DNA from 2 places in the Comamonas aquatica genome. Region 1 is predicted to be linked to the other one. Evidence: riboswitches for the same ligand, from Rfam matches in the RefSeq annotation. Region 1 holds a riboswitch; the other holds the start of a gene.
The links. Region 1 has a riboswitch for S-adenosylhomocysteine ahead of ahcY (adenosylhomocysteinase). Riboswitches for the same ligand answer to the same signal wherever they lie in the genome.
Positions count from the first base shown of each region.

Region 1 (15,305 bases):
TGGCCCAGAAGGACACGGCCATCAGCGTGATCGACACGCACGCCGGCGCTGGCCTGTACCGCCTGGACGGCGACTTCGCCAGCACCAGCGGCGAGGCCCAGGACGGTATCGCCCGCCTGATCGACATCCCCGAAGCACAGCTGACACCGGCCCTGCGCGCCTATGTGCAGACCGTGCGCAGCGTGAACCAGGGCAAGGGCGTGAAGACCTACCCCGGTTCGCCCTTCATCACCCACAGCCTGCTGCGCCCGCAGGACAAGCTGCGCCTGTTCGAGCTGCACCCGACCGACTGGCGCGCGCTGGACGGCAACATGGCACAGCTGGATGCCGGCAAGCAAGTGGAAGTGCTGATGGAAGACGGCTTCAACGGCGTCAAGCGCTTCCTGCCCCCGCCCTCGCGCCGCGGTTTTCTGCTGTGCGACCCCAGCTACGAGATGAAGACCGACTACGGCCGCGTGATCAGCATGATCGAAGACGCGCTGGTGCGCTTTGCCACCGGCACCTACGCGGTCTGGTACCCTATCATCCCGCGCCAGGATGCACACGACCTGCCCAAGCGCCTGAAGACCATCGCCACCAAGGCCGGCAAGGGCTGGCTGCACGCCACGCTCACGGTCAAGGGCAGCAAGCTGCGCAGCGAGGTGAACGACTGGGGCAACACCACCGAGGCCAAGCGCCCCGGCCTGCCCGCCAGCGGCATGTTCCTGATCAACCCGCCGTTCACGCTGCGCGCGGCGCTCAAGGAAGCCCTGCCGCAGATGCAGCAACTGCTGGCCCAGGACAAGAACGCCACGCACACCCTGGAATACGGCGAATAAACACACCCCAGGCGCGGCAAGACCACGGTGAGGTGCCCCAGGCCGTGCCGCAGCAGGGCCACGGCCTGACCGGGCACGTCGCACGGCAAGCGCGATAAACGCGGAGATTCATCGCGGACCGCCGGCACGGCACGTCACAACGCCACATAAAAAAGGAGCTGTCAGCGCTGTCTTTTCAAGGATTCCAGGGCTTAAAGCTCTCGAAGTCCACGAACGACAAGCGCTGACAGCTCCTTTTTTCACCGATACCCGGGCGGCACGCTGGCCGCGCCGGAGATCCCGTTCAGTTGTTGGCCGCCAGCAGCGCCTCGGGGCAGCTGTCCTGGCCGTCGTCCAGCTTGTAGATTTCCACAGTCTTCACGCCCTTGCCCAGCATGCCGATTTCCTCGGCCGCGGCCTTGCTCAGGTCAATCACGCGGTTCTTGGCGAAGGGGCCCCGGTCGTTCACGCGCACCACCACGGCCTGGCCGGTGCTCTTACTGCGCACGCACAGCTGGGTGCCGAATTCGTAGGTGGGGTGGGCCGCGGTCAGCTCGTACTGGTTGAAGCGCTCGCCGTTGGCCGTCTTGCGACCATGGAAGCCCGGGCCGTACCAGGAGGCAATGCCCTGCTGATCCACCTCGGGCAGCTCCAGGTCGTACAGGCTTTGCTGCACGGCCTTGGCGGGATCACCCAGGCGGTCGGGACGCAGCGCAGGGGGCGCCATACGGGCCAGCGCTTCGGAGCCGGTGCGGCCACTGGCGCGCGGGGCGGTGCTGGTGGCGGAAGGGACACTGACCGCGGCCGCCTCGGTGGCCGGGGGCAGCGGTGCGCAGGCGCTGAGCAGCGAGGCCAGCAGCACGGAAGCCGCAGGCCAGGCGCTGCGGCGCAGCGAAAACTTCAGATACACATTGGCGGTGGCAGCAGGCTGGCACGCAAGTGCGGACATGGTCTAACCCTTCTCACGGTGAGCGCTCAAAAAGCCGCACCACAGGGTCAGGGTCACGCGCAAGCCGGTTTACAGGCCCAAACGGTCACACAGCTCCAAAGTGGCAGCGCTCTGGTTCATCGTATAAAAGTGCAAGCCGGGTGCGCCTTGGTCGCGCAGCTGCTCGCACAAGCGAGTGACCACGTCCAGACCGAAGGCCCGGATGGAGGTCACGTCGTCCCCGTAGGCCTGCAGGCGCAGGCGGATCCAGCGGGGAATCTCAGCGCCTGTCGCATCGGAAAAGCGCATGAGTTGGGAGGAATTGGTGATCGGCATGATACCCGGAACCACCGGAGCCGACACGCCAAGTGCTTGAATCCCCTCGACAAAACGAAAATAAGCGTCCGCATTGTAGAAATATTGGGTGATTCCGGAGCTGGCGCCGGCCTGGATTTTTGTAGCAAAAGCTTTCAGGTCCGCCTCGGGTGAGCGGGCCTGGGGGTGGGTCTCGGGGTAGGCCGCCACCTCGATGTGGAACCAGTCGCCGAACTCGCGGCGGATGAAGGCCACCAGGTCGCTGGCGTAGTGGAATTCACCGCCCAGGCCATAGCCGCTGGGCAGGTCGCCGCGCAGCGCCACGATGCGCCGCACGCCCATGTCCTGGAGCTGCTGCAGCTCCGCGCGCACCTTGTCGCTGGTCGCGCCGATGCAGGAAAAGTGCGAAGCCGCCTGCATGCCTTCGGCCTGGATGTCGCGCACCATGCTGAAGGTGCCGGCCTGCGTGGAGCCACCCGCGCCATAGGTTACCGAGCAAAACTCGGGCTTGCGCGCGTACAGGTCCTGGCGCACCTGCACATGCTTGGCCGCGCCTTCGGGCGTCTTGGTGGGAAAAAACTCGAAGCTGATGGGGAAGCTGCTGGGGTTTGCGTTTACCACGTTCATCTCTCCTCGCCTGCCCTCCCGGCAGGCTGTTGGCGGTCTGGGGTCACGGCCAGGGGCCTGCAGTCATGCGGCCCCCGGGTTCCACCGTCAGTATTTCTTGGTGTTCTTGCGCTTGGGTCGTGCCGGGCCGGGGACGTTGTAGCCGTCTTCCTCGTCGTCGATCACGTCGATGCGCTTGAGCTCGCGCAGCACCGTGCGCGACACGCGCTTGGCCGCCGGCGCCGCGGGCTGATCGGGCAGGGGCTCACCCAGCCCCTTGATGGTCTGGCCTTGCACCGCATGGATGAAGAACTCGCGGTTGCCGTCGCCACCTTCGATGGCGGATTCCATCCAGGCCTTGACCTCCAGACCCAGCTCGGTCAGGCAGGTGCGCACGCGCTCTTCCACTTCCTGGAAGTGGGCCGGCTCGCGCACGATGCCGCCCTTGCCGATCTGGCCAGGCTGCAGTTCGAACTGGGGCTTGACCAGCATCAGCAACTGGCCGTGCGGCTTGAGCAGGCGCACCACGGCAGGCAGCACCAGGGTCAGCGAAATGAAGGACACATCGCCGGTGACAAAGTCGAACAGGGGCGTGGTGTCCACCTCGGCGTATTCCGCCTTGCGGCGGCGCTCGGTCGGCACGGTGCCCTCTTCGCGCGCCTTGGCCTTGGCCGCGCGCTCGGCCTTGAAGGCCTCGATGTCGCTGTCCTTGGCGTCGTTACTGTCGTCGTAGTCCTCGTCGACCTGGCCGCCATTGCGCATCCAGGCGTAGGGCGCCTTGGGCTGGGTGTCGTTGTCTTCTTCCTCTTCCCAGCGCTCAGAGATCACCTCTTCGCAGGCGTCTTGCAGCACCTCGGCGGTCATGGCGCGGGCGTTCATGCCTTCCACGCAGACCACGCGCACATCGGCACGCAGGCGCTCGTGCAGCTGGCCGTGGCCCACGTCCACGCCGATCACCTGGGCCGCACCGCGCTGCAGCAGGCAGTCGGTGAAGCCGCCGGTGCTCTGGCCCACGTCCAGGCAGCGCAGGCCGTCGACCTTCAGGCCGGTGGCCTCGAGCGCGCCTTCGAGCTTCAGGCCGCCGCGCGAGATGTACTTGGCCTCGGCGTTGTCGAGCAGCTTCAGCTCGACGCCCGCGGGAATGTCGTCACCGTTCTTGGCGACCTTCTTCCACGGGGCCAGCGGCGTCAGGCGCCATTCCACGCCCGAAGCGATCAGGCGCTGCGCTTGGGAGCGGGTGGTGGCGTAGCCGTGGTCCACCAAAAATACATCTGCGCGCATAGCGTCTTTCCTTTAATACTCAAACAGACCCTGAGCGCACATCCAGTCTGCGCATGCAGCTATAAAAATGGATGTTTACCCAGGGCAGAGCCACGGCCCCTGCCGCGGCTCCGGTCCGCCATGATCAGTAGCGGTAGGTGTCAGGCTTGTAAGGGCCTTGCTTGTTCACACCGATGTAGGCGGCTTGCTCATCGGTCAGCTCGGTCAGCATGGCGCCGACCTTCTTCAGGTGCAGGCGCGCGACCTTTTCGTCCAGGACCTTGGGCAGCACGTAGACCTTGCCGGCTTGGTACTCGGCCGGCTTGGTGAACAGCTCGATCTGGGCGATGGTCTGGTTGGCGAACGAGGACGACATCACGAAGCTGGGGTGGCCGGTGGCGCAGCCCAGGTTCACCAGGCGGCCCTTGGCCAGCAGGGTGATCTTCTTGCCGTCGGGGAAGGTGATCTGGTCCACCTGGGGCTTGACTTCTTCCCACTGGTACTGCTCGATCGAAGCCACGTCGATTTCGTTGTCGAAGTGACCGATGTTGCAGACGATGGCCTGGTCCTTCATGGCCACCATGTGCTCGTGGCGGATGATGTCCTTGTTGCCGGTGGTGGTCACGAAGATGTCGGCCTTGTCGGCGGCGTACTCCATGGTCACGACCTTGTAGCCTTCCATGGCAGCCTGCAGGGCGTTGATCGGGTCGATCTCGGTCACCCACACTTGGGCGCTCAGGGCACGCAGGGCCTGGGCCGAGCCCTTGCCCACGTCACCGTAACCGGCCACGCAGGCGACCTTGCCGGCGATCATCACATCGGTGGCGCGCTTGATGCCGTCCACCAGGGATTCGCGGCAGCCGTACAGGTTGTCGAACTTGGACTTGGTCACCGAGTCGTTGACGTTGATGGCGCGGAACAGCAGCGTGCCCTTGGCGCTCATCTCGTTCAGGCGGTGCACGCCGGTGGTGGTTTCTTCGGTCACGCCGATGATCTGGGCCGACTTGCGGGTGTACCAGGTGGGGTCCACGGCCAGCTTGGCCTTGATGGCGGCAAACACGATGCGCTCTTCTTCCGAGCCGGGGTTGGCCAGCACGGACAGGTCCTTCTCGGCCTTCTGGCCCAGGTGCATCAGCATGGTTGCATCGCCACCATCGTCCAGGATCATGTTGGGGCCTTCGCCTTCGGTGCCGGCGGCGCCGAATTCAAAGATGCGGTGGGTGTAATCCCAGTAGTCTTCCAGCGATTCACCCTTGATGGCGAACACGGGCGTGCCGGTGGCGGCGATCGCGGCGGCAGCGTGGTCTTGCGTCGAGAAAATGTTGCACGACGCCCAGCGCACATCGGCGCCCAGGGCCTTCAACGTCTCGATCAGCACGGCCGTCTGGATGGTCATGTGCAGCGAGCCGGTGATGCGCGCGCCCTTCAGGGGCTGGGCTGCAGCGAACTCTTCGCGGATGGCCATCAGGCCAGGCATTTCGGTTTCGGCAATCCTGATTTCCTTGCGGCCCCAGTCGGCCAGGGAAATGTCGGCGATTGCGCGGTCTTGGGTATTGCTCATGGTTTCTCCGGTGCGGAAAACAACTTGAAAAAACCACGTTCTGGGGATTGGGGGCTGATGACAGAGGCCTCACCGCACAGAAAGCGTGGGTGAGCGTCGTTGCCTAGGAGCGAGGCCGCGTGACCACGGTCTGCTGCCCTTCCGAGCCTCACGGCACCGCCCATCGGGTGCACGCTGCAACGCTCCTCGGAAGGAAAAGAGGGCCAGATTGTAATCGAGCCCTGGCCGGCGTGCCAGGCTCAGGCCGCGGCAGGGGGAGCGATGCGCAGGGGAATCGTCACCGGCCCGTCGTTGACAAGGTGCACCTGCATGTCAGCGCCAAACCCACCGGTCTGCACCACGGGGTGCAGGCGCCGGGCCTGCTCCACCACATGCTCGTACAGGCGCCGCCCCGCCTCGGGCCGCGCCGCCTGGGTGAAGCTGGGCCGGTTGCCGCCGCTGGCATCGGCCGCCAGCGTGAACTGGCTGACGATGAGCAGCCCGCCGCCCACGTCCTGCACGCTGCGGTTCATCTTGCCCTCGGCGTCGCTGAAGATGCGCAGCTTCAGGACCTTGACCAGCAGCTTGTCGGCCTCCTGCTCGGTGTCGCCCTGCTCGGCACACACCAGGGCCAGCAGGCCCGCGCCAATCCGCCCCACCACCTGACCGTCGATTTCGACATGCGCGGCGCGCACGCGTTGCAACACAGTGATCACACCAATCTCACAATTTCATAGCTGCCTGCGCTCGTCCTACATGGCAATCCATGCCAAAACGGCCCAGAAACCAATCCCTGGGCACGCAAACAGCTGCGGTTTTCAATGGCACCGCCGTTGGTCTGGGAGAGCCTGCACAAACTGCTCCAACGGCAGCGATCGGCGGCGCGCCTTGCCGTAACGCAAAACGCAGTCACCGGGCTTTGGGTATACCCACGGCTCTTCCTGCATGGATGGTGATTGTCCATGCAAGCCGGGCCTTGCGCCCGCTCGCCACCACCGCCCTTCTCAAGCCCATCTGTCTCATGAGCAACGTGCCCCCACGTGCCCCCCTCGTTCCGCCGCACGACCTGCTGCACGCCGTGGCCGTGGCCACCGGCACGCCCATGGCCTACCTGCAATGGCCGGGCGGACGGTGCATCTGGGCCACCGCCACCTACGCCCGGCTGCTGGAGATGCCCAGCCAGGAGCTGCTGGACAAGGCGCCGCAAAGCTATCTGTCCCCCTGCACCTGGAACGAGTGGAAGTGCGAGCTGGAACGCCTGGCCGACAGCCCGCAGCCCGGCACCAGCCTGCAGACCCCGCTGCGCTTTGCCCGCCAGCAGGCCGTCCCCACCCAGCTGGTGGCCGACGTGCAACACGGCGCGGTGCGCGCCATCGTGGTGATTCCGCTGCAGGACCTGTCGCACACCGACGCCCTGCAGATGGTGCAGGACAGTGACACACGGCTGCAGCGCTACGCCCACGCCACGCGGGAGGCCATCATCTTCTTCCGCCAGGGCCGGGTGTTCGACGCCAACCCGGCCGCGATTGCCCTGACCGGCTACCCGCTGCACCAGTTGCTGGATCGCCCGGTGCTGCACCTGCTGCCCCACGTGCTGCGCGCCGAAGCCCAAAGCCTGATCGACCAGGGCACGGAGCACGCCCACGAAACCCGCCTGCTGCACCACGGCGGCCAGGAGCTGGACGTAGAAATCGCCGTTCACCTGCTGCCCGAGGATGGGGACACCTACGGCATGCTGGTGCTCAATGACATCACCGAGCGCAAGCGCGCCGAGGCCGAGGTCTACTTCCTGGCCAACCACGACCCGCTGACCCGCCTGCCCAACCGCCAGGGGCTGATGCAGCAGCTGCGCCAGGTGCTGCTGCAGGCCGAGCGTACGCAGCAGCACATTGCCGTGCTGTACGTGGACCTGGACCGCTTCAAGGACGTCAACGACTCGCTGGGTCACGACGCCGGGGACAAGCTGCTGATCGATGCCGCACGCCGCATGCGCAGCAAGGTCCACCCCGACGACCTGGTCGCCCGGCTGGGCGCCGACGAGTACGTGGTGGTGCTGGCCTCGCCGCTGACTGCCTGCCAGCCCGACTGCATCCTGCGCGAACTGCGCTTCGCGCTGAACAAGCCCTATGTGCTGCCCAAGGAGGCGGTGAACCTGCCGGCCTCGATCGGCGTCAGCATCTACCCCGAGGACGGCAGCACGGCCGAGGAGCTGATGCTCAACGCCAGCGCCGCCATGGAGGCCGCCAAAAGCCTGGGCCAGGGCCACCTGCAGTACTACAGCGCCCACCTGCAGGTGCGCCCCAGCCGCCTGCTGGTGCAGGACCGCCTGCTGCGCGAGGCCGTGGCCAATGACCAGGGGCTGGTGCTGCACTTCCAGCCACTGTGGAACCTGGCCACCAACCGGCTGGAGGGCTTTGAGGCCCTGGTGCGCTGGCAGCACCCGCAGCGCGGCCTGCTGCCGCCGGCCGAGTTCATCGGCTTTGCCGAGGCGCGGGGCCTGATCTCCCTGGTCGACCGCTGGGTGATGCGCGCCGCCTGCAAGCAGCTGCGCGCCTGGCGCGATGCCGGCCTGCCGCCCGTGGTGGTGGCGGTGAACATGTCCGCCACCGAATTCAACCAGCGCACCCTGGTCGAGGAGGTGCAACTGGTGCTGGCCGACACCGGCATCGACCCGCAATGGCTGGAGATCGAGCTGACCGAGACCACGCTGATGAAGCAGTCCGAGCATGTGCTGCACACGCTGCAGGCGCTGCGGCAGCTGGGCGTGCGCCTGTCGATCGACGACTTTGGCACCGGCTACTCCTCGCTGGCTTACCTCAAGCGCTATCCGCTGGACAAGATCAAGATCGACCGCTCCTTCGTCAAGGACACGCCCCAGGATGCCGACGACGTCAGCCTGATCCAGGCCATCATCCAGATGGGGCGCAGCCTGAACCTGCGCACGGTGGCGGAAGGGGTGGAAACCAAGGCGCAGTGGGACATGCTGCAGGCCATGCACTGCGACCTGATCCAGGGCTATTACCTGGCCCGCCCGATGGCGGCCGAGGAGGCGCTGCGCTGGCAGCAGCACCGCTGTCAAATGAGTGCGCCACAATGAGGCATGGCACACACCCCTGTTTCATATTTCACCCTGGCGTCCGAGCCCACCGTCTTTGCCCGCGCCCAGGATGCGCTGGCACAGCTGCAGCGGCTCTACCAGCAACAGATCGACCACCTGCGCAAGGCCATGCAGGCCTATGTGGAAGGCCAGGATTTCCCGCAGCCCGTGCGGGCCTGGTACCCGCTGCTGCGCATCCAGGCCCACAGCGTGCGTCGGCCGGAATCGGGCCTGGCCTTCGGCTTCCTGGACCATCCCGGGGTCTATGAGACCACCATCACCCGGCCCGACCTATTCGGCCACTACCTGCTGACGCAGCTGAGCCTGCTGGAGCGCAACCACGGCGTGCAGTTCGAGGTCAGCCTCAGCACCCAGCCGATCCCCATCCACTTCTCGTTCGCGGACAACGACCACGTCGAAGGCAGCCTGAGCGCGCAACGGCGCCAGTACATGCGCGAAGTGTTCGACCTGCCGGACCTGGCCGCCATGGACGACGGCATCGCCAACGGCACCTGGCAGCCGCGCCCCGGCGGGGCCCTGCCGCTGTCGCTGTTCACCGCACCGCGCATCGACTACTCGCTGCACCGCCTGCGCCACTACACGGGCACGGCACCCGAGTGGTTCCAGAACTTCGTGCTGTTCACCAACTACCAGTTCTACATCGACGAATTCATCCGCCTGGGCCACGCCGAGATGGCCCGACCGGACAGCGAGTACATCGCCTTCATCGAGCCCGGCAACGTGGTCACCCGCCGCGCCGGCCTGCCCGCCGAGGATGTGGACAGGCTGGGCGCCCCCCCGCCCCGGCTGCCGCAGATGCCGGCCTACCACCTGGTGCGCGCCGACCGCAGCGGCATCACCATGGTCAACATCGGCGTCGGGCCGGCCAACGCCAAGACCATCACCGACCACATCGCCGTGCTGCGCCCGCACGCCTGGATGATGCTGGGCCACTGCGCGGGCCTGCGCAACAGCCAGCGCCTGGGCGACTATGTGCTGGCCCATGCCTACGTGCGCGAGGACCACGTGCTGGACGAGGAGCTGCCGCTGTGGGTACCGATTCCGGCGCTGGCCGAGATCCAGCAGGCGCTGCAACAGGCGGTGGCCGACGTGGCCCAGGTATCGGACGACGACCTCAAGCGCATCATGCGCACCGGCACCGTGGCCAGCACCGACAACCGCAACTGGGAGCTGCTGCCCGACAACCTGCCGCAGCGCCGCTTCAGCCAGAGCCGCGCCGTGGCGCTGGACATGGAGTCGGCCACAATTGCGGCCAACGGCTTCCGTTTTCGCGTGCCCTACGGCACACTGCTGTGCGTCAGCGACAAACCGCTGCACGGCGAGATCAAGCTGCCGGGCATGGCCAACCACTTCTACCGGGAGCGCGTGGACCAGCACCTGCGCATCGGCATGCGTGCCGTGGAACTGCTGCGCGACGGTGGTACGCAACGCCTGCACAGCCGCAAGCTGCGCAGCTTTGCCGAAGTTGCCTTCCAGTAAAAACACCGCGCCCCACACCCATGCCCCAGTTGGACTTCGCTTCGATGGCCATCCTGATCGCCATCAACCTGGCAGCCATCGGCCTGGCCCTGCCCTGGGCCATGGGTTCCCCGGTCAGCCCGGCAGCACGGCACGTGCAGCGCTACTTTCTCCTGCAAGCCCTGGGCTGGTCCTTGATCCTGGTCGCCAGCCGCATCCGCGGCACCTTCTGGGACCCGGTACTCAGCCTGTCCGCCACCTGCGCAGCCGCTGCCGCCCAATGGCAGATGGCCCAGGCCCTGCAGTGCTGGCTGGGACCACGCCCCCTGCGTTGGCTGGTCATCGGACTGGCCATCCTGGGGCCGCTGGGCTTTGCCTGGTGGCTGCACGACATCCCGACACGGCTGGCGTGGTACAGCCTCTACCATGGCACCAGCGTCGCCTGCCTGGGCTGGATGTGCCTGCACCCCCTGCGTCCGGTGGCCCGCGGCTGGCGCTATCTGATGGCCGCCTGCGCCACCACGATGAGCCTGGGGCTGCTGGCACGCGCCTACCTGGCGTACTACACCCCCTGGCTGCGGGAATTCGCCCACGACTCCGCCGCCAACTACCTGTTCGCCATCCTGGCCCAGCTGTGCAGCAGCCTGGCGCTGGTCAGCATGCTGGTGGCCTGGCGCGACGAGACCAACCAGAAATTGCGTGACATGGCCTTGACCGACCAGTTGACTGGCCTGGCCAACCGCCATGCGCTGCTGCAAACCGCACCGCGCATGCAGTCCCTGGCACAGCGCCAGCATCTGCCGCTGGCGGTGGTGTTGCTGGATCTGGACCACTTCAAGAACGTGAACGACCAGTATGGTCACACCACCGGCGACCACGCCTTGCAGCTGGTCGCCAAGGTTTTGCACGCCGAGATGCGCCCCAACGAGATGGCATCGCGCTGGGGCGGCGAAGAGTTCTGCTTGCTGCTGCATGCCGATGCGGATGGCGTGCAAAGCTTCTACCAACGCTTCAGCGCAGCGCTGCTGCAACGCGCGCAGCAGGAGTTGGGCTTTGCCCTGCACATCAGTGCGGGCTGTGCCCTGCAGACCGACAGCGATCAAAACCTGGATCAGCTGCTGCAGCGGGCCGACACCGCCTTGTACCAAGCTAAAAGCCAGGGCCGCCGGCGCCTGGTGTTCGGCACGGTGGTGGAGCGGCCGCAACCGCCCACAGCCCTCAGTCCGGCGCAGACGCCCGCCTGAAGCCGCGACGGAGCGCGGCGAAAGGCGACGCTCAGTCCTGTGCCAACGCTGGGTGCTGCGCCTGGCGCTGTGCTGCCACAGGCTGCCCGGCCAGCAAGGCAGCCGCCTCCTTGGCCGCAATGCGCCCCTCGTCGGTGGGCACCACCCACACTTCCACGGCACTGTCCGGGGCATGGATGGCATAGGCCCCCTGTCCGTTGGCGGCCTGGTTGCGCTGCTCGTCCATGCGGATGCCCAGCCAGCCCAGGCGTTCGCACACCTGGGCACGCAGCACGGCATCGTTCTCGCCAATACCGCCGCTGAAGGCGATGGCATCCAGCCCGCCCAGGCAGGCGACCAGGGCGCCGGTCTCGCGGATCACCCGGTGCGTGAACTGGTCGATGGCGCGCTGCGCCGGCGCGCTGCCATCGGCCCGCAGCTTGCGCATGTCGGCCGAAATGCCGGACACGCCCAGCAGCCCGCTTTGCTTGTAGAGCAGCTTTTCGATCTGGGCATGGGGCCAACCCTGCTCCATCAGGTACAGCAACACCCCAGCATCGAGCGATCCGCTGCGCGTGCCCATCATCAGGCCATCCAGCGCCGAAAAGCCCATGGTGGTAGCCACGCTGCTGCCGGCCAGGGCCGCGCACAGGCTGGCGCCATTGCCCAGGTGGGCCATCACCACCCGGCCACGGCCGCGGATGGTGTGCGTCTGCAGCATCGACATGATGTACTGGTAGGACAACCCATGGAAACCGTAGCGGCGCACACCCTGCTCCTGCAGCGCTTGCGGCAGGGCGAAGGCAAAGTCCACCTCGGGCATGCTGGCGTGGAAGGCCGTGTCAAAGCACGCGACCTGCGGCAGCTGGGGAAACGCCGCCCGGAACTGGCGGATGCCCTCCAGGTTGTGCGGCTGGTGCAAAGGCGCCAGCGAGTTGAAGCGCGCCAGCTGCGCCAGCACCTCGTCGGTCACCAGCACCGGCCCCGTGAACACGCCGCCGCCATGCACCACGCGGTGCGAGACGGCCTGGATGTCCGGTGCCGCCTCCAGGCGGTGCACCAGGGCCCGCAGGCTCTGCAAGGCACTTTCAAAAGAAGAGCTGCCTGCGCTGACTGCAAGAGGCTCAGAGTGCTTTTTTCCTAGATATACCCAGTCCATGACGGGCGTCCCCTGGGGCTCCAGCCCCTGGATGCAGCCCGACAGGACATAGGGCTGCACCTGCCCTTCCTGCAGCGGGTGCAGGGAAAACTTCAGGGACGAGGAGCCGGCGTTCACCGCAAGAATGGCCATGTGCGTGTCTCCTGGCTGGGGTCAGCCCTGCTTCCAGGCGTTGGCTGCCTGCTGCTGGCGTCGGTCGTGGGCGGACAGCACCGCCAGCACGCACGAGGCCACGCGGGCCTGCGGGCCGTCGGCACGGCTGGTCAGGGCAATCGGCACGCGGGCGCCGAGCACCAGCCCGGAGCCCGAGGCACCGGCCAGGTACTCCAGCTGTTTGGCCACCATGTTGCCGCTTTCCAGGTCGGGCACGGCCAGGATGTCAGCCTGCCCCGCCACCTCGGAGGCAATCCCCTTGATGCGCACGGCGTCCATGGAGATGGCGTTGTCGAAGGCCAGCGGGCCGTCGAGCTGCGCCGCCGTGATCTGTCCACGGTCGGCCATCTTGCACAGGGCCGCGGCGTCCAGCGTGGAGGGAATGCTGGGCGTCACGGTTTCCACGGCCGACAGGATCGCCACCTTGGGCACGGCCGTGCCCAGCACGCGCGCGAAATCGATCGCGTTCTGGATGATGTCGGCCTTTTCCTGCAGCGTGGGGCGGATGTTGATAGCTGCGTCCGTGATCAGCAAGGGTTTGCTGTACAGAGGCACATCGAAGCGGAACACGTGCGACAGGCGGCGGCCCGTGCGCAGGGCCGGCTGCGCCAGCACGGCCTTGAGCAGTTCGTCCGTGTGCAGGCTGCCCTTCATCAGGATTTCCACCTGCTGGCTGGCCGCCATGCTGGCCGCCAATTCGGCCGCCGCATGGCTGTGTTCCACGGCATGGATTTCCACGCCATCCAGGTTGATGCCGGCCTGCTCCGCCGCACGGCGGATGCGGCCTTCGGGGCCGATCAGCACCGGCACGATCAGGCCGTGGCGTGCCGCGTCCATGGCACCGCTGAGCGATCCTTCGTCACAGGGGTGGACCACGGCGCAGCGCACCGCCGGCAGCGGCTCTGCGCGCGCCAGCAAGTCCTTGAGGCGGGCCTCCGGGTCGAACAGCTGGATCTGCGGTGCGTGCACCGTGGGCACCTTGACCTTCTGCGTCGGCGGCATCAGTCTGGCTTCGCCCTTGAGCACCACTTCGCCCTTCTGGTTGGTGACCAGGCAGTCCATCTTGACGCGCTTTTTCTCGTCGTCCTTTTCGGTCACCGTCGCCACCACGGTCAGGGTGTCACCGATGCGCACCGGCTTGGTGAACTTCAGCTCCTGGCCCAGGTAAATCGTGCCAGGGCCGGGAAACTGGGTGCCGAACAGGGCAGAGATCAGCGCCGCGCCCAGCATGCCATGCGCGATCACGCCGTGGAACATGGTGGCGTCGGCATATTCGGCGTTCAGGTGGGCGGGGTTGATGTCCCCGGACACGGCCGCAAAGGCCTGGATGTCCTCCAGCGTCACGGTGCGCAGCAAACGGGCGCTCTGGCCGACTTCGAGCTCGTCGTAGGTGACGTTTTCCATCCATTCCATCGCAGGGGCTTGGGTGTTCATGGGTTTCTCCGGTCGACCGGCGCCGGGGCGCCGGTGCAGTTCTGCAAAAGCCAAAAATCCAGGGGGATCTTCAGTCCACGGCGTGGACGCCGCCGTCCACATAGATGGTCTGGCCCGTCATGCCAGAGGCGGCATCCGAGCACAGGAAGGTGCTGAGCTGGGCAATCTCTTCCAGCGTGACCAGCCGCTGCAGCGGCGCCTTGGCCTGGGCCGAGGCCATCAGGCCATCGAAGTCGGCAATTCCCGAGGCGGCGCGCGTCAGGATCGGGCCGGGCGAGACCGCATGCACACGGATGTTCTTCGGCCCCAGCTCCATGGCCATGTAGCGCACCATGGACTCCAGTGCTGCCTTGACCGGGCCCATCAGGCCATAGTTGGGCACGGCCTCGCCGGAGCCCAGGTAGCTCATCGACAGCATGCTGCCGCCATCCGGCATGTGTGGCGCGCACAGCTTGGCCAGCTCTGCAAACGAGTGGCAGGAGACGCTGATCGCCCGGGCAAACCCTTCGCGTGAGCTGTCCACCACATCGCCGTGCAGATCGTCCAGCGGGGCCCAGGCGATCGAGTGGATCACGAAGTCCAGCTTGCCCAGCTTGCGCACGGCGTGCTCCACCAGGGCTTCGAGCTGGCCGGGCTCTTCCACGTTGCAGTTCACCAGGTCGACACCGATGGGGTCGGTCAGCGGCGTCACCCACTTGCGGGCCTTGTCGTTCAGGCACGAGGCCACTACCTCGGCGCCCTGGGCGCGGGCCTGCGCCGTGCACCCCCAGGCGATCGAGCGATCGTTGGCCACACCCAGCACCAGACCTTTTTTACCTGCCACGCTGAATGCATGGGCTGCGTTGTTCTGCATCCTCTCTCCCTCTCTTGCGCCTGGGCGCTGTAGCTATGAAAAACGGGGGCCTGGCACACGGTGGCCAGGCCAGTATGGGGGATGCGCTCCGCCGTCAGTCGGCGTAACGCACCATGACGTACTCGCCCGGGGCTTCGCACACCACGTGCTCGGCCCGGATCGGCTGGGCCTTCATCGGTGTGCCCGAGCGGGCCTTGATCCAGGCATCCATGGCCTCCCACCAGGAGCCCTGGACCACCGGCGTGCGCGCGGCCCAGTCGTCGGGATCGGTCCAGCCATGGCCTTCTTCCACGCTGGCGATCTGGTAGCTGCGCCGTGGCCGTCCGGGCTCGGAGACGATGCCGGCGTTGTGCCCACCGGCGGCCAGCACGAAGGTGACGTGCGTGTCGGTCTGCAGGTGGATCTTGTAGACCGACTTCCAGGGCGACACATGGTCGCGCGTGGTGCCCACCACCATCATC
Region 1 is NZ_CP072916.1:3,098,979-3,114,283, forward strand. Features, by position in the region: gene KAQ61_RS14605 (23S rRNA (adenine(2030)-N(6))-methyltransferase RlmJ) at 1-818, shown strand, start outside; gene KAQ61_RS14610 (septal ring lytic transglycosylase RlpA family protein) at 1,102-1,746, opposite strand; gene metF (methylenetetrahydrofolate reductase [NAD(P)H]) at 1,816-2,667, opposite strand; gene KAQ61_RS14620 (TlyA family RNA methyltransferase) at 2,755-3,927, opposite strand; gene ahcY (adenosylhomocysteinase) at 4,052-5,467, opposite strand; S-adenosyl-L-homocysteine riboswitch at 5,552-5,661, opposite strand; gene dtd (D-aminoacyl-tRNA deacylase) at 5,707-6,162, opposite strand; gene KAQ61_RS14635 (putative bifunctional diguanylate cyclase/phosphodiesterase) at 6,468-8,543, shown strand; gene KAQ61_RS14640 (AMP nucleosidase) at 8,547-10,043, shown strand; gene KAQ61_RS14645 (GGDEF domain-containing protein) at 10,064-11,266, shown strand; gene KAQ61_RS14650 (acetate/propionate family kinase) at 11,298-12,536, opposite strand; gene KAQ61_RS14655 (bifunctional enoyl-CoA hydratase/phosphate acetyltransferase) at 12,558-13,991, opposite strand; gene fabI (enoyl-ACP reductase FabI) at 14,062-14,844, opposite strand; gene KAQ61_RS14665 (PHA/PHB synthase family protein) at 14,939-15,305, opposite strand, start outside.

Region 2 (15,305 bases), 530 kb from region 1:
CTGCGCCGGGTGGATGCACAGCTTGCCGCCGAAGCCCATGCGCAGGGCCCGCTGGCTGTCGGCGGCGGTGCGGGCCGCATCGCGGGTGTCGACGGTCACGCCGTCAATCGGCGCGGCCAGGGCCGCGCGGCGGCTGGCCATGACCAGGGCCATGCGGGTGGGCAGCAGCTCGCCTTCGTCGGGGCCGCACTGCATGCCGGCATCGACCTGGAAGTCCAGGTGGCCAAACGCCAGGCGCACCACCTGCGGCGCCTGGGCCAGGGCATCCACAGCATCCAGGCCGGCCACGCTTTCGATCAGCGGCACCAGGGCGCAGTGGGGGCCGGTCGCCTGGGCCAGCTGCTGCAAGGTGGCGGGGTGGTCGGCCTTGGGCACCACGGCGCCGGCCACGCCCAGCTGCACCAGGCGTGCCAGGGCCTGCACGTCCGCCGTGAACCAGGCCGTGCCGGTGGCGTTGGTGCGCACCAGCAGCCGGGCGCGCTGCGCGGCCGGCAGGGCCTGCACGGCCGCTTCCAGCATGCGGCGGGCGTCCGCCTTGGCGCCCGGGGCCACGGCGTCCTCCCAGTCGGCAATCACCAGGTCGGCGCCGCTGGCCAGGGCTTTGGTCAGGCGCTCGGGCTGGCTGGCCGGAACGAAGAGGAAAGAGCAGGCATTGCGCAGCAGGGGGGACATGGTCGACGGCGTCACGGGTATTGGGAAAGCTCGATCAGGTTCTGGTCGGGGTCGCGCACATAGACCGAGGTGATGGGGCCTTGCGCGCCGGTGCGGGCCACCGGGCCGCATTCGACCGCAATGCCATGCGCGGCCAGCCGGGCTTGGACCTGGTCCATGGGCAGCCGCGTGATCAGACACAGGTCCAGGGCGCCGGGCGTGGGGTGCTGTGCCTTGGGCTCGAACTCGCGGCCGGCGATGTGCAGGTTGATCTTCTGCGCGCCGAAGACGAAGGCCTTGCGGCCCGCGCCGAACACTTCCAGCTGCATGCCGAGCACGGTGCAGTAGAAGTGCGTGCACGCGGCCTCGTCGGTGGTCGTCAGCACCAGGTGGTCCAGGTGGTCAATCATGGGGACAGTCTCCAGGTGGGCGGCGCGCGGGGCCGCCACCGGCCGCCGCGCGCCTGTCGGGGGCTTACTCGGCCGTGACCCCGGTTTCACGGATCACCTTGCCCCAGCGCGCCACTTCGGCTTCCAGGTGCTTGCGCAGGCCTTCCGGCGTGGCCTTCTCGGGCGAGACCAGGTCCGAGCTCAGGTCCGCGATGCGGGCCTTCACGGTCGCGTCCTTCAGGGCCACGTTCAGCGCCTGGTTGATCTTGGTGACCACCTCGCTGGGCGTGCCCTTGGGGGCGTACATGCCGTGCCAGACCTTCACGTCAAAGCCCTTCAGGCCCTGCTCGTTCAGGGTCGGAATGTCGGGCAGCGAGGACAGGCGCTCGGACGTGGTCACGCCGAACACCTTGGCGCGCTTGCCATCCTTGATCACGGGCACGGTCTGGGTCGTCTGGTCGCACAGCAGGTCGACCTGGCCGCCCATCAGGTCGTTCATGGCCGGGCCGGCGCCCTTGTACGGGATGGTGGTCAGCTTCACGCCCAACTGGTGCATGAACAGCATGCCGCACAGCTGCGACACCGCACCGATGCCGGCGTTGGCCAGCGACACCTTGTCCTGGTTCTTTTTGACGTAGTCCTGCAGCTCCTGGAAGTTGTTGGCCGGGAAGTCCTTGCGCGACAGCAGCGTCATGGGCACGTCCAGCACCTGGCCGATGTACTCGAAGTCCTTGAGCGGGTCATAGGGCAGCTTCTTGTACAGCGCCGGCGCGGTGGCCATGCCCATGTGGTGGATCAGGATGGTGTAGCCGTCGTTCTTGGACTTGGCCACGCGCGTGGGGGCGATGGTGCCACCGGCGCCCACCGTGTTCTCCACCAGCACACTCTGGCCCAGGCTCTGGCCCATGGGCACGGCCAGCAGGCGGGCGACCACATCGGTGGGGCCGCCGGCGCTATAGGGCACCACCAGGGTGACGGGCTTGTCGGGCCAGTTGCTGGCCAGGGCCGGGCCCACACTGCAGGCCAGCACGGCCCCTGCGGCGCAGGCCTTCAGTGCCCAGCGGCGCGAGGAAGAGGTGGATGGGTGGGTCATGGTGGTCTCCTAGGTAGAACATGGGACGGGCGTTGTCGGTGTCGCCTCTGTGCCCGGGGGGAACACATGCCGGCGGCCCCCGCCACCGGCATGCAAAAACAGTTGCTCAGTCCAGCAGGCGCTGCACACGGGGCCACAGGGCCACCTGCCACAGCCGGGCCACGGCCTGCGCGGCGGGCACCTGGCTGCCATAGGCCGCCAGGCGCAAGGCCTTGTCGGTGATCTCCTGGCGGCTCAAGGTGTTGCCCGGGTCGCCCTTGGGCTCGGCCACCCGGCCGTGCAGCGTGCGGCCATCGGTGGTTTGCACCGTGACCTTGCCGATCCAGCGCTGCGGGTAGGCGGTGTCCACCTCGGTGTCCAGCACCATCCGCACCTTCTCGCGCAGCGCCACAGTGTCCGGGGCCAGGAAGTGGCTGTCGAATTCGGTCAAACCCGCATGGCCAAAGCGCGCGGCCAGGGCCAGCACGGTGCCCATGGAGAACTTGCTCTGGTGCACCGTGCTGGGCTCCACCACGGGGCCCAGCACATCGATGGCGCCCTGGTGCACATGGCAGGTCACCTGGGCCAGGTCGGCGGGCTGCAAATGGTTGTGTTGCATCACCTGCAGCAGCGCATCGGCGGCCGGGTGGGTGTGGCGGCAGGAGGCATGCCACTTGAAACTGGTTTCGGCCGTGGCCCAGCGTGTGCCCAGGCCGTCGCTCAGCTTCGCGGGATGGGCGTCCGTGCTCATGCCGGCGGCCAGGCCCTGTGGCCCGGTGAAGATGTCCTGCGCGCCGGTGAAGCCGTCCTTGGCCAAGTAGGCCGCCATCAGGCCGGCCGCGGCGGCGTGCGCGGTGTGCAGCTGCTTGCTGTCGGCGGCGGTGCGCAGAAACTCCCACAAGCCCGCCGACTGCGTGCCGGCCGAACCAAAGGCGTGCTGCATCTGCGCCGGTGTCAGGCCCAGCAGGTGGCCGACGGCGGCGGCCGCGGCCAGCGTGCCGGCGGTGGCCGTGGTGTGGAAGATGCGGTAGTGGCTGCGCCCCAGGAACTCGCCCACGCGGATGCCGACTTCATAGCCCGCCACGCAGGCGGCCATCAGCTGCGCGCCGCTGGCGCCCAGGCTCTGGGCCACGGCCAAGGCCGGCGGGAAGACCACTGCTGCGGGGTGGAACACCGAGCCGTTGTGCACATCGTCCTGTTCGGCCACATGCGCGGCCGCAGCATTGGCCAGTGCGGCCATCATGGGGGATGTTGTGGTGCTTTGGCCAATGACTTCACATGGCCCCGATGCCGGGCCCTGCGACAGCGCAAAGCGCGCAATGCTGTGCACCGGGCGGGCGTTCTGCCCGGCCAGCACCGAGCCGAACCAGTCCACCCACAGGTCCTCGGCCTTGCGCTGCACAGGCTGGGGCACATCGTCCCAGCGCAGCTGGGCGGCAAAGGTGGCCAGGGGATGGATCTGGATGGCAGTTTCTTGCTTCATAAGGTCTCCGGTACAGGCAGGGCTTGCGCTGACTGCTATGTTTGGTGCATCAGGCAGCGGCCAGCGCGGCGATCTGCTCGGCGCTCCAGCCCAGCTCGGCCAGGATGCTGGCGTTGTGCTGGCCCACGGCGGGAATCGGGTCCATGCGGTAGTCGAAGGCGCTGTTCACGCCGGGTGGCAGCAGGGCCGGCACCTCGCCTGCGGGCGTGCCCACGGTGCGCCAGCGCTGGCGCGCCTGCAACTGCGGGTGCTGCCACAGGTCGGCCATGTCGTTGACGCGGGCGTTGGCAATGCCGGCGGCCTCCAGCCGCTCCACCACCTGCGCCGCCGTCAGCGCGGCAAAGGTCTGCAGGATCAGCGCCTGCAAGGCTTCGCGGTGGGCGTTGCGCTGGGCGTTGGAACAGAAGCGGGCGTCGGTGGCCACTGCGGGCTGCTGCAGCACGGTGTCGCAAAAGGCCTTCCATTCGCGCTCGTTCTGCAGGCCCAGCATCACGGTCTTGCCGTCCCCAGCGACGAAGGGGCCATAGGGGTAGATGCTGGCGTGGCTGGCACCGGTGCGCGGCGGCGGTGGCGCGCCGTCGTAGGCGTAGTACAGCGGGTAGCCCATCCACTCGCCCATGGCTTCGAGCATGGACACGTCGATGTGGCTGCCGCTGCCCGTCTTGCCGCGCAGCAGCAGGGCCGACAGGATGTTGGTGTAGGCGTACATGCCCGCGGCGATATCGGCCACCGAGATGCCGGATTTGCTGGGCGTCTCCGGCGTGCCGGTGACCGACAGGAAGCCGGCCTCGCTCTGGATCAGTAGGTCGTAGGCCTTCTTGTCGCGGTAGGGGCCATCGGCGCCATAGCCGCTGATGTCGCAGACGATGAGCTTCGGGTTGTGCGCCTTCAAGGCCGCGTACGACAGGCCCATGCGCGCGGCCGCGCCGGGTGCCAGGTTCTGCACCAGCACGTCGGCGGCCTTCAGCAGCTCCAGCAGCGCCTGCTTGGCCTGGGGCTGTTTCACATCCAGCGCCAGGCTTTCCTTGCTGCGGTTGATCCAGGTGAAGTGCGAGGACTGGCCGTTGACGCGCTGGTCATAACCGCGCGCAAAGTCGCCGCTGCCGGGCCGCTCCACCTTGATGACGCGCGCCCCCAAATCGGCCAGCTGGCGCGTGCAAAACGGTGCGGCCACCGCGTGTTCCAAAGAGACGACGGTGATGCCGTCAAGAGGTCGAATCATGTGCAATCCAATATCCGAAGTGGGCCTGCAATGCGGCGCGGCCTGGGCCAGAGACGCCGAGCCAGGGCCGCCCCGCAGCGAGGGCGTCGTCCCCCTGCCCGCAGCGCACAGCGCGAGCGAAGGGGGAGGCGGTGCAGCCGCTCAGGGGGTTGTCCATGTCAGAAAGAACGGGGCAGGCCCAACAGGTGCTCGGCCACGTAGGAATAGATCAGGTTGGTCGAGATCGGCGCCACCTGGTACAGGCGTGTCTCGCGGAACTTGCGCTCCACGTCGTACTCGCAGGCAAAGCCGAAGCCGCCGTGGAACTGCAGGCAGACGTTGGCCGCTTCCCAGCTGGCCTTGGCCGCCAGGTACTTGGCCATGTTGGCCTGGGCCCCCATGGCTTCGTGCGCGTCGAACAGCTCGCAGGCCTTCCAGCGCATCAGGTTGGCGGCTTCCAGTTCGATGAAGCTCTCGGCAATCGGGAACTGCACGCCCTGGTTCTGGCCGATGGGGCGGCCAAACACGTTGCGGTCCTTGACGTACTGGGTCACGCGGTCCATGAACCAGTAGCCGTCGCCGATGCACTCGGCGGCGATCAGCGTGCGCTCGGCGTTCAGTCCGTCGAGGATGTACTTGAAACCCTGGCCCTCCTGGCCGATGAGGTTCTCAGCGGGGATCTCCAGGTCCTCGAAGAACAGCTCGTTGGTCTCGTGGTTGACCATGTTGGGAATGGGGCGCACGGTCATGCCCTTCTTTTCCGCTTCGCGCAGGTCGACCATGAAGATGGACATGCCTTCGCTCTTCTTGGTCACCTCGGCCAGCGGTGTGGTGCGCGCCAGCAGGATCATGAAGTCGCTGTGCTGGATGCGGCTGATCCAGACCTTCTGGCCGTTGATGACGTAGCGGTCGCCCTTCTTGACGGCGCTGGTCTTGATCTTGGTGGTGTCGGTGCCGGTGGTGGGCTCGGTCACGCCCATGGACTGCAGGCGCCAGGCGCCCGAGGCAATCTTGGGCAGGTACTTCTGCTTTTGTGCCTCGGAGCCGTGGCGCAGCAGCGTGCCCATGTTGTACATCTGGCCGTGGCAGGCGCCGGAGTTGCCGCCACAGCGGTTGATCTCTTCCATGATCACGCTGGCCTCGGTCAGGCCCAGGCCCGAGCCGCCGTACTCCTGCGGGATCAGCGCGGCCAGCCAGCCGGCCTCGGTCAGTGCGTGGACGAACTGCTCGGGGTAGGCGCGTGCCTCGTCCACCTGGCGGAAGTACTCGTCGGGGAAGGCCTGGCACAGGTCGCGGATGGCGTCGCGGATCTCGTGGTGGTTGTGGGAGAGGGTTTTTTCGATCATGGCGGTTTCAAGCGTTTTGGGCCTGCAGCGCTTGTCCGGCAAGCGCTGGCAGCTCCTGTTTTGGATGTGTCAGGCCAGGGTGGCGGTGGCCTGCATGGTCAGCCAGCCTTCGTGGTCCTGGGCCCACAGCTCGATGGTCTTGCCGTCGGCCGAAGGCTTGCCATGCACGCTGAAGGCGTGCAGGTCGAAGGTGGGGCGCACGGCCTTGAAGCTGAAGCTCTGCACCTGGGCCTGGGGCAGGCTGCGGCGCAGCAGGTCGATCAGCAGCGTGGCGATCAGCGGGCCGTGCACGATCAGCCCTGGGTAGCCTTCCACCTCGGTCACGTACTTGCGGTCGTAGTGGATGCGGTGGCCGTTGAAGGTCAGCGCCGAGTAGCGGAACAGCAGCACGTCGTCTGGCGTGATCACGCGCGACCAGCTTGGCTGGCCGTCCAGCGGCGGGCGCACGGGCACGGGGGCCGCATCCCCGGGCTGCGCGGCGGCGCGGTAGACGATGTCGTGCTCCTCCGTCAGGGACACGCCCTGGGCGTTGCGGAACTGGTGCTCCACCAGCACGAACAGCAACTCGCCCGAGCGCCCGGCCTTGTGCGTCACCGAGCGGATGGTGGACACGCGCTCCATCGCCTGCCCGACCTGCAGCGGGTTGGCCGTGTCCCAGCGCAGGCGCCCGCCGGCCCACATGCGGCGTGGCAGGGGCACGGGCGGCAGAAAGCCGCCGCGTTGCGGGTGGCCGTCGGGGCCGATCTCGCTCTGGCGGGCGTGTGGCAGAAAGTACAGCCAGTGCCACAGCGGCGGCACGGCCGTGCCGGCGTGGGGGGCGGGGTCATCGCGGTCCAGCGTGGCCGACAGCGCACGCAGCGGCGCGGCGGTGATGGTGTCGGGCGTGGTCTCGGACTTGCCTTGCCAGGATTGCAGATGGGCCAGCAGGGCGGGGTCGATCTGGGGTGTCACAGCGTGGTTCATGCGGCGTTCTCTCCATCAGGCACGCGGCCTGGAGCAGGGGGTGTTGCCGCCATCTTCTGGCGCCGCCAGGCTTTCTACAATCACAGCTTTTGGGAGCAAGCCTTCGGTTTTTCAAAAGCCAGGCGCACCCTGGTACTAACCCGGAATCACCATGCGCCTTGAATTGAAAGACTTCCAGCTGTTCCTGCAGGTGGCCAAAAGCGGCAGCCTCACCAAGGCGTCGGAGCAATCCCACCTGTCACTGGCGGCCACCAGTGCACGCATCAAGGCGATGGAGGAAGAGGCCGGCATGCCTTTGCTGATTCGAGAGGCTCGCGGCGTGCGCCTAACGCCGCCGGGCGAGGCTTTCCTGTTCCACGCCCGGGCGATGCTGCAGCAGGCCCAGCAGCTGCAGTCCGAGTTGCAGGAGTACGGCGCCGGCCTGCGCGGCCATGTGCGGGTCTTTGCCAACACCACGGCGGTGACGGAGTTCATGCCCGACATCCTGGCCGCCTACCTGATGGCGCACCCGCACATCAGCGTGGACCTGCAGGAGCGCCCGAACGCCGCGATCGCCAGCGACATCCGCGAAGGCCGCGCGGACCTGGGCATCATTGCCGGCGAGGTCGACACGCACGGCCTGCGCAGCCTGCACTTCAGCACCGACCGCCTGGTGCTGGTGGCGCCCAACGATGCGCGCTGGCAGGGCGTGGCCGCGGTGGCCTTTGCCGAGGTGCTGCACGAGCGCTTCGTGGGCATGCACCGCAGCAGCACGCTGCAGACCTTTCTGAGCCAGATCGCCCAGCAGTTGGGGCAGACGCTCAAGCTGCGCATCCAGGTGTCGAACTTCGATGCCATGTGCCGCATGGTCGCGGCCGGGGTGGGCGTGGCGGTGGTGCCGGAAAGCGCGGCCCTGCGCAGCACCGCCGATGGCCGGCTGTGCCGCATCGCGCTGAGCGACGCCTGGGCGGTGCGCCCGCGCTACATGCTGGTGCGCGAAGGCGTGGCGCCGGCCAGCCATGTGCAGGAACTGATGGCCGCCGTGCAGCGCCACCACGCAGTCCCGCCCGCCTGAGTCAGCGGCGCTGGGCGCGGTCCACGGACCACAGGTAGTTCATTTCGGCGCAAAAGGGCTGGGCGCACAGGGCGCGGCCCTGGTACTGGCAGCCGGCGCGGTTGCAGAACAGCGATTGCTCGTTGGCGTTCTTCGGCTGCTTGCGGCCCTGGCCTTCGGCCTGCGCCTGGGCCATCAGCAGCCAGGGGTCGGTGGCCTTGTTCTGCAGCATGGCCTGCACCTCCTGCGGCACCAGGTGGGCGGGCAGATAGACCGACGCGGCCTGCGCGCTCTGCACGGCCTGGGCCAATGGCTGAAACTCCAGCTGCAGGATGGCGCTGGTGCGCATGGCCTGGGCGGCGGCCGCGGCCGGTGTGCCGGGCAGCACCTGCGGCTGCATCACCAGGCCCATGCTGCCGCTGCTCAACTGCTGCACGCTGCCGGCAAACGGCAGCTGCAGCAGGCCCGCCAGGCTGGGCATGCCTGCCGGGGTGGATGGCCCCGCCCAGGCGATGGGCAGCGCAGCACCGGTGGGGGTCGCGCCAGGGCCTTCGGCTGGACGCGGCAAGGCCGCCCCCAGGGCCGCCTGGGCCTGGGCCCAGGCCACCGGCACGCGCAGCGACAGCGTGAAAGCACGTTCGCCATCCGTGCCCTGCACCACCCCTTGTTGCACCAGCCAGTTCTGCAGGCTGGGCAGGCGGATGTCGGCCGTGGCCGTCCCAGCCGCCTGGGCGGCCTGTGGGGGGGCGGCCAGGGCGGGCGGTGCGCCCTCTGCCGCCGCGGCCTGCCCGGCCAGTTGCAGCACGGCATTGGCCAGGGCCGTGGGCCAGGCCTGCAGGCTGACCAGCTGCTGCGGCAGCGGCTGGCCGGCGGTGGCGTTCTGCAGTAGGGCGGTCACGAAGGCCTGCAGCTGTGGGCTGACCCCGGCGGCCGGCCAGTTGCCGGGCAGGGTGGCACTGCCGGCCGGAATCTGGGTGACCAGATTGGCCACTAAATGGTGGAAGGCGTCGAGCTTGACGGCCAGTTGCGCCTGGGGCGACAGGTTGACGGTCTGGGCCAGGGCCGCCTGCACGGCGGCCACCACCGGTGCCACCTGGGCTGCACGGGCCGGTGCCGTGACACTGCTGGTGGCTGTGGTGGCTGTGGTGGCTGTGGTGGCTGTAGTGGCTGTAGTGGCTGTGGTGGCTGTGGTCGTCGGCGGCGCTGGGGATGCCGGGGCCGCCGGCGTGCCGGTGCTGGCCGGTGGCGGCAAGCCCTGGGCGGCCGCTGCCGCACCAAAGCCCGCACCGCCCGTGCTGGCGCCGGGGGGCGTGACGGAGGGGGCCGCCAGGGGCGGGGTGCTGCTGGAGGGGGGAAGGGCTTGGGTCACGCGCCGACTGTAGTGCAAAACCTGGCGTGCCCATGCACGGCCGGGTGGCGCGTGCGCCGGTGGCTCAGAGCTGGATGTTGGCCTGCCGGATGATGGCGGCGTTGTTGCGGCTTTCCTGCTGCAGCAGGGCGGCAAATTCCTGCGGGCTGTGGTGCAGGGCCACGTTGTCGGTGCTGCGCAGCGTGTGCTGCACGTCGGCGGCGGCCAGGGCGCGCTGCACCTCCTGGTTCAGCCGGGCCACGATTTCGGGGGGCGTGCCGGCGGGCGCCATGAAGCCAAACAGCGAGGTCAGGTTGGCCGCGGGCATGCCCAGTTCGGCCAGCGTCGGCACCTGGGGCTGGTTGGGCGCACGCTGCGGCCCGGTGGTGGCCAGCACGCGCAGGCGGCCCTGTTCGATCAGGCCGTTGATCGTGCCAAAGGGGTTGCCCAGCATGACCTCGAAGTGGCCGCCGGCCGCATCGTTCACGGTCTGGCCCACGCCCTTGTAGGGGATGTGGGTGAAGCGGGCGCCGGTCTGGGCCTGGATCTGCTCCAGCATGATGTGCCCGACCGAGCCCATGCCCGAGGTGGCCATGCGGATGCTGCCGGGCTGGGCCTTGGCGCGCGTCAGCAGCTCCTGCCAGCTGGTGGCCGACAGGGCGCTGGTGCCCAGCACATAGACCGGCGAATACATCATCGGGGCCACGGCCACGATGTCCTTGAACGGGTCGTAGGGCAGCTTGCCCAGGTGGGGCGACAGGGTCAGCGGGCTGATGGCGCTCAGGGCCAGGGTGTAGCCGTCGGCCGGGGCGCGGGCCACGTCGGCCATGCCCAGGGTGCCGCCGGCACCGCCCTTGTTCTCCACCACCAGGGCCTGGCCCAGTTGCTGGCCCAGGTGTTCGGCCAGCTTGCGGCCGACGCTGTCGGTGACGCCGCCGGCGGCGTAGGGAATCACCACGCGCACCGGGCGGGTGGGCCAGGCGGTTTGCGCCAGCACGCTGCTGGGCAGACCCAGGGCGGCGGCACTGACGGAGAGGAACTGGCGGCGATCGATCATGCGGGGACTCCTTGGTGCGGGGTGGGGCAGACAGGCATGCTGGCGCACCGCGGTCACCCCCTCAAGAGGGTGGACCCGAGGCCGCCAGCCGGTGCCCCCCGCAAGCAAGGACAGTGCCGCGCCGCGCGGTCAGGGCGTGCGCCCCCAGGGCGCGTGCTGGCGCAGCCCCTGCACGAAGTGCTGCGCAGCCAGGCCCAGCGGCCGCTGCTGGGACCACACCCAGTCAACGAACAGGCGCGTGCCGTTGCTCAGGTTCTGCATCGGGATCTCCAGCAGCGTCTGGGCCGCGATGTGCGACTCCACCAGGCCCTTGGGCAGCCAGCCCCAGCCCAGGCCGGCGCTGATGAGCTGCAGCGCCGCCTGGTGGCTGTCGGTGCGGCACAGCTGGCGCGAAAAGACGAAGCGCGGGTCGGTCTGCTGCGGGTCGCGGCTGGCGACCAGCACCTGGCGCTGGCCCAGCAGGTGGTCCACGCTCAGGCGCGCACCGGCGCCGTGCAGGGCCTGCTGCGCCTGCCACGGGGCGAAGTGCGGGGCCATCACGGCCACCAGCACCTCGTGGCCCATCTCCTGGAAGTCCTCGCGGCCGTCCAGGCTGCTGCGCTCGAACACCAGGGCCAGCTGGGCCCGGCCGGCGTGCAGCAGCTCCAGCGCATCGGCCTGCGGGGCGACCAGCACTTCCAGCGCCAGGGCTGGGTAGCGCTCGGTCACCGGGCGCAGCGCGTCGGCCCAGGGGGTGGTCAGCAGCTCCGGGGCAATCGCCAGCGTCAGCCGCTCTTCCAGCCCCTGGTGCAGGGCCAGGGCCTGCTGGTTCAACTGCTGCAGCTGCTGGGCCAGCAGCCGGGCCTGGGGTTCCAGGGCGCGCGCGGCGGCCGTGGGCGTGGGCTCGCGGCCCCGGCGGTCGAACAGCTGCAGGCCCAGTTCGGCCTCCAGCTGGCCCACGGCCATGCTGACGGCGGAGGGCACGCGCCCCAGTTGGCGCGCGGCGGCTGAGAACGAGCCGGTGTCGAGCACGGCCAGGAACAGCGGCACTTGTTCGGGGGGGAAGGGCATGGCTGACCTATCAATAAAACTGAAATAACCTAACTTTTGCTGTCAATTTTATGAACATACACTGCGCCGCATGTCTGTTTCTTCCGTGTCTTCTACCGTGTCAGTTGTTTCCCAGGCCGTGGGCCTGCAAGGCGCCAAGCGCCGCATTGTGTTTGTCGGTCTGTACGAGCTCATCGCCATCGTGGCCTCCAGCCTGCTGTTCATGGCCATCGGCCAGGGCGCGGGCAGCTCCGGCGTGATGGCCGTGGTGGCCTCGACCCTGGCCATCCTGTGGAACCTCAGCTTCAACTGGCTGTTCGAGCGCTGGGAGGCCCGCCAGGCCACCAAGGGCCGCTCGGTGCTGCGCCGCGTGGTGCATGCCGTGGGATTCGAGGGCGGCTTGGCGCTGATCCTGATCCCGCTGATGGCCTGGTGGTTCGGCATCTCGCTGTGGGAAGCCACGGTGCTGGAGGCCGGCTTGCTGGTGTTCTTCCTGATCTACACCTACGTCTTCAACTGGTGTTTTGACCGTGTCTTCGGCCTGCCGGCCTCGGCCCAGGTGCTGGCGCCCCAGGTCTGATCTACGTTTTTGATAGCTGCTGGCGCTGACTGCATAAGTGCTGGCAGCCAAAAACACCTTCCATCGCCCGCCAGCGCCCCCGCCGTCACCGGGCATAGCGCATGCAGGCTGCCGCAATCCGCCGCAGCCCTCTAAAATCACGGGCTTCGCCCCAAGGAGCGCTGCAGCAGCGCGCGAGCCAGTGATTGGCTGCGCTGTCAGGCTTGGGGCCTGCGGCTGTTGTGCAGCAGCCGCCACTGCAACGGCGTTCACCTGTTCCCACGATTGACTGAGTTTTTTCACACAGGTGAGTGCGATGACCGTTGCTGCCCCCGTTTCTATTCCTCCCATGCGCCTGTCGGGCCTGGAGCCCGTGTTCATCGGCGAGGACACGCTGTTCGTCAACGTGGGCGAGCGCACCAACGTCACCGGCTCCAAGGCCTTTGCGCGCCTGATCCTGAACGAGCAGTACGAAGAAGCCCTGGCCGTGGCGCGCCAGCAGGTGGAAAACGGCGCGCAGATCATCGACGTGAACATGGACGAGGCCATGCTGGACAGCAAGGCCGCCATGGTGCGCTTTTTGAACCTGATCGCCTCCGAGCCCGACATCGCCAAGGTACCGGTGATGGTGGACAGCTCCAAGTGGGAGGTGATCGAGGCCGGCCTGCGCTGCCTGCAGGGCAAGGGCATCGTTAACTCTATCTCCATGAAGGAAGGCGTCGAGGAGTTCAAGAAGCACGCCAAGCTGGTCAAGCGCTACGGCGCGGCTGCCGTGGTGATGGCGTTTGACGAAAAAGGTCAGGCCGACACCTTTGCCCGCAAGATCGAGATCTGCGAACGCGCCTACCGCATCCTGGTCGATGAAGTCGGCTTTGCGCCCGAGGACATCATCTTCGACCCCAACATCTTTGCCGTGGCCACCGGCATTGAAGAGCACAACAACTACGGCGTGGACTTCATCGAGGCCGTGCGCTGGATCAAGCAGCACCTGCCCGGTGCCAAGGTGTCCGGCGGCGTGTCCAACGTCTCGTTCTCCTTCCGCGGCAACGACCCCGTGCGCGAGGCCATCCACACCGTGTTCCTGTACCACGCGATTGCGGCCGGCATGGACATGGGCATCGTCAACGCCGGCATGATCGGTGTCTACGACGACCTGGAGCCCACGCTGCGCGAGCGCGTCGAGGACGTGGTGCTGAACCGCCGCCCCGATGCCGCCGAGCGCCTGCTGGAGATTGCCGACAGCGCCAAGGGCGCCGCCAAGGACGACAGCAAAAAGCTGGAATGGCGCGGTACGCCCGAGGCCCCCAAGACCGTGGGCGAGCGCCTGGCGCACGCGCTGGTACACGGCATCACCGACTTCATCACCGAGGACACGGAAGAGGCCTACCAGCAGGTGCTGGCCAAGGGCGGCCGTCCGCTGCATGTGATCGAAGGCCCGCTGATGGACGGCATGAACATCGTGGGCGACCTGTTCGGCGCCGGCAAGATGTTCCTGCCCCAGGTGGTCAAGTCCGCGCGCGTGATGAAGCAGGCCGTGGCCCACCTGGTGCCCTACATCGAGGAAGAAAAGCGCCAGCAGGAAGCTGCTGGCCTGGACGTGACCAGCAAGGGCAAGATCGTCATCGCCACCGTCAAGGGCGACGTGCACGACATCGGCAAGAACATCGTCACTGTGGTCCTGCAGTGCAACAACTTCGAGGTCATCAACATGGGCGTGATGGTGCCCTGCCACGAGATCCTGGCGCGCGCCAAGGCCGAGGGGGCCGACATCATCGGCCTGTCCGGCCTGATCACCCCCAGCCTGGAAGAGATGCAGTACGTGGCCGGCGAGATGCACAAGGACGACTACTTCCGCATCAAGAAGATCCCGCTGCTGATCGGCGGCGCCACCTGCTCGCGCGTGCACACCGCCGTGAAGATTGCGCCCAACTACGAAGGCCCGGTGGTCTATGTGCCCGATGCCTCGCGCTCGGTCAGCGTGGCGCAAAGCCTGCTGGGCGAGGGCAAGCAGGCCTATCTGGATGAACTGGGCGCCGACTACGACAAGGTGCGCAGCCAGCACGCCAACAAGAAGAAGACCCCGCTGTGGCCCCTGGCCCAGGCGCGCGCGAATGCCGCCGTGGTGGCCCACACCCCCGTGGTGCCACGCGTGCTGGGCCGCCGCGTGTTCAAGAACTTCGACCTGGCCGAGATCGCCAGGTACATCGACTGGGGCCCGTTCTTCCAGACCTGGGACCTGGCCGGCCCCTACCCTGCCATCCTGCAGGACGAGATCGTTGGCGAGCAGGCGCGCAAGGTGCTGGCCGATGCCCAGGCCATGCTCAAGAAGATCATCGAAGGCCGCTGGCTGCAGGCCAACGGCGTGATGGGCCTGTTCCCTGCCAACCGTGTGGGCGACGACATCGTGTTCTACACCGACGAGTCACGCAGCCAGGTGCTGACCACCTGGTATGGCCTGCGCCAGCAGACCGAAAAGCAGGCCGTGGACGGCGTGTTGCGCCCCAGCCGCTGCCTGAGCGACTTCGTGGCCACCAAGGATTCGGGTATTGCCGATTACGCCGGCCTGTTTGCCGTGACCGCCGGCATTGGCGCCGAGAAGAAGGACAAGGAATTCGAGGCCGCGCTGGACGACTACAGCGGCATCATGTTCAAGGCCCTGGCCGACCGCCTGGCCGAAGCCTTTGCCGAATGCCTGCACGAGCGCGTGCGCAAGGACCTGTGGGGCTATGCTGCCGACGAACAGCTGAGCAACGAGCAGCTGATCAAGGAGCAGTACCAGGGCATCCGCCCCGCGCCCGGCTACCCCGCCTGCCCGGACCACACGGCCAAGATCGACCTGTTCAAGGTGCTGCAGGCCGAAGAGATTGGCATGACGCTGACCGAAAGCCTGGCGATGAATCCCGCCTCCAGCGTCAGCGGCTTCTACATCGGCAACCCCGAGGCCAGCTATTTCAACGTGGGCCAGATCGGTGAAGACCAGTTGGCCGACATGGCCGAGCGCCGTGGCATGGACATCGACGCATTGCGACGCTTCCTGGCGCCGAATCTGGGGTGATGGGCGAGTTGTTGAGAGCGAGAAAAAGGCCACGCGGTGCGTGGCCTTTTTCTTTGTATTTTCTATTCAATCCGGTGGCAACTTGTTTGTAAAAATTAGCCAAAATTGCCTTTAAGTTT
Region 2 is NZ_CP072916.1:3,628,301-3,643,605, forward strand. Features, by position in the region: gene KAQ61_RS17010 (HpcH/HpaI aldolase/citrate lyase family protein) at 1-672, opposite strand, end outside; gene KAQ61_RS17015 (VOC family protein) at 684-1,061, opposite strand; gene KAQ61_RS17020 (tripartite tricarboxylate transporter substrate binding protein BugD) at 1,126-2,133, opposite strand; gene KAQ61_RS17025 (MmgE/PrpD family protein) at 2,240-3,595, opposite strand; gene KAQ61_RS17030 (CaiB/BaiF CoA transferase family protein) at 3,645-4,817, opposite strand; gene KAQ61_RS17035 (acyl-CoA dehydrogenase family protein) at 4,976-6,142, opposite strand; gene KAQ61_RS17040 (HTD2 family dehydratase) at 6,212-7,105, opposite strand; gene KAQ61_RS17045 (LysR family transcriptional regulator) at 7,257-8,159, shown strand; gene KAQ61_RS17050 (hypothetical protein) at 8,161-9,507, opposite strand; gene KAQ61_RS17055 (Bug family tripartite tricarboxylate transporter substrate binding protein) at 9,572-10,543, opposite strand; gene KAQ61_RS17060 (LysR family transcriptional regulator) at 10,673-11,593, opposite strand; gene KAQ61_RS17065 (PACE efflux transporter) at 11,664-12,152, shown strand; S-adenosyl-L-homocysteine riboswitch at 12,300-12,409, shown strand; gene metH (methionine synthase) at 12,448-15,186, shown strand.
Region 2: another riboswitch for S-adenosylhomocysteine. It lies ahead of metH (methionine synthase); the one in region 1 lies ahead of ahcY (adenosylhomocysteinase).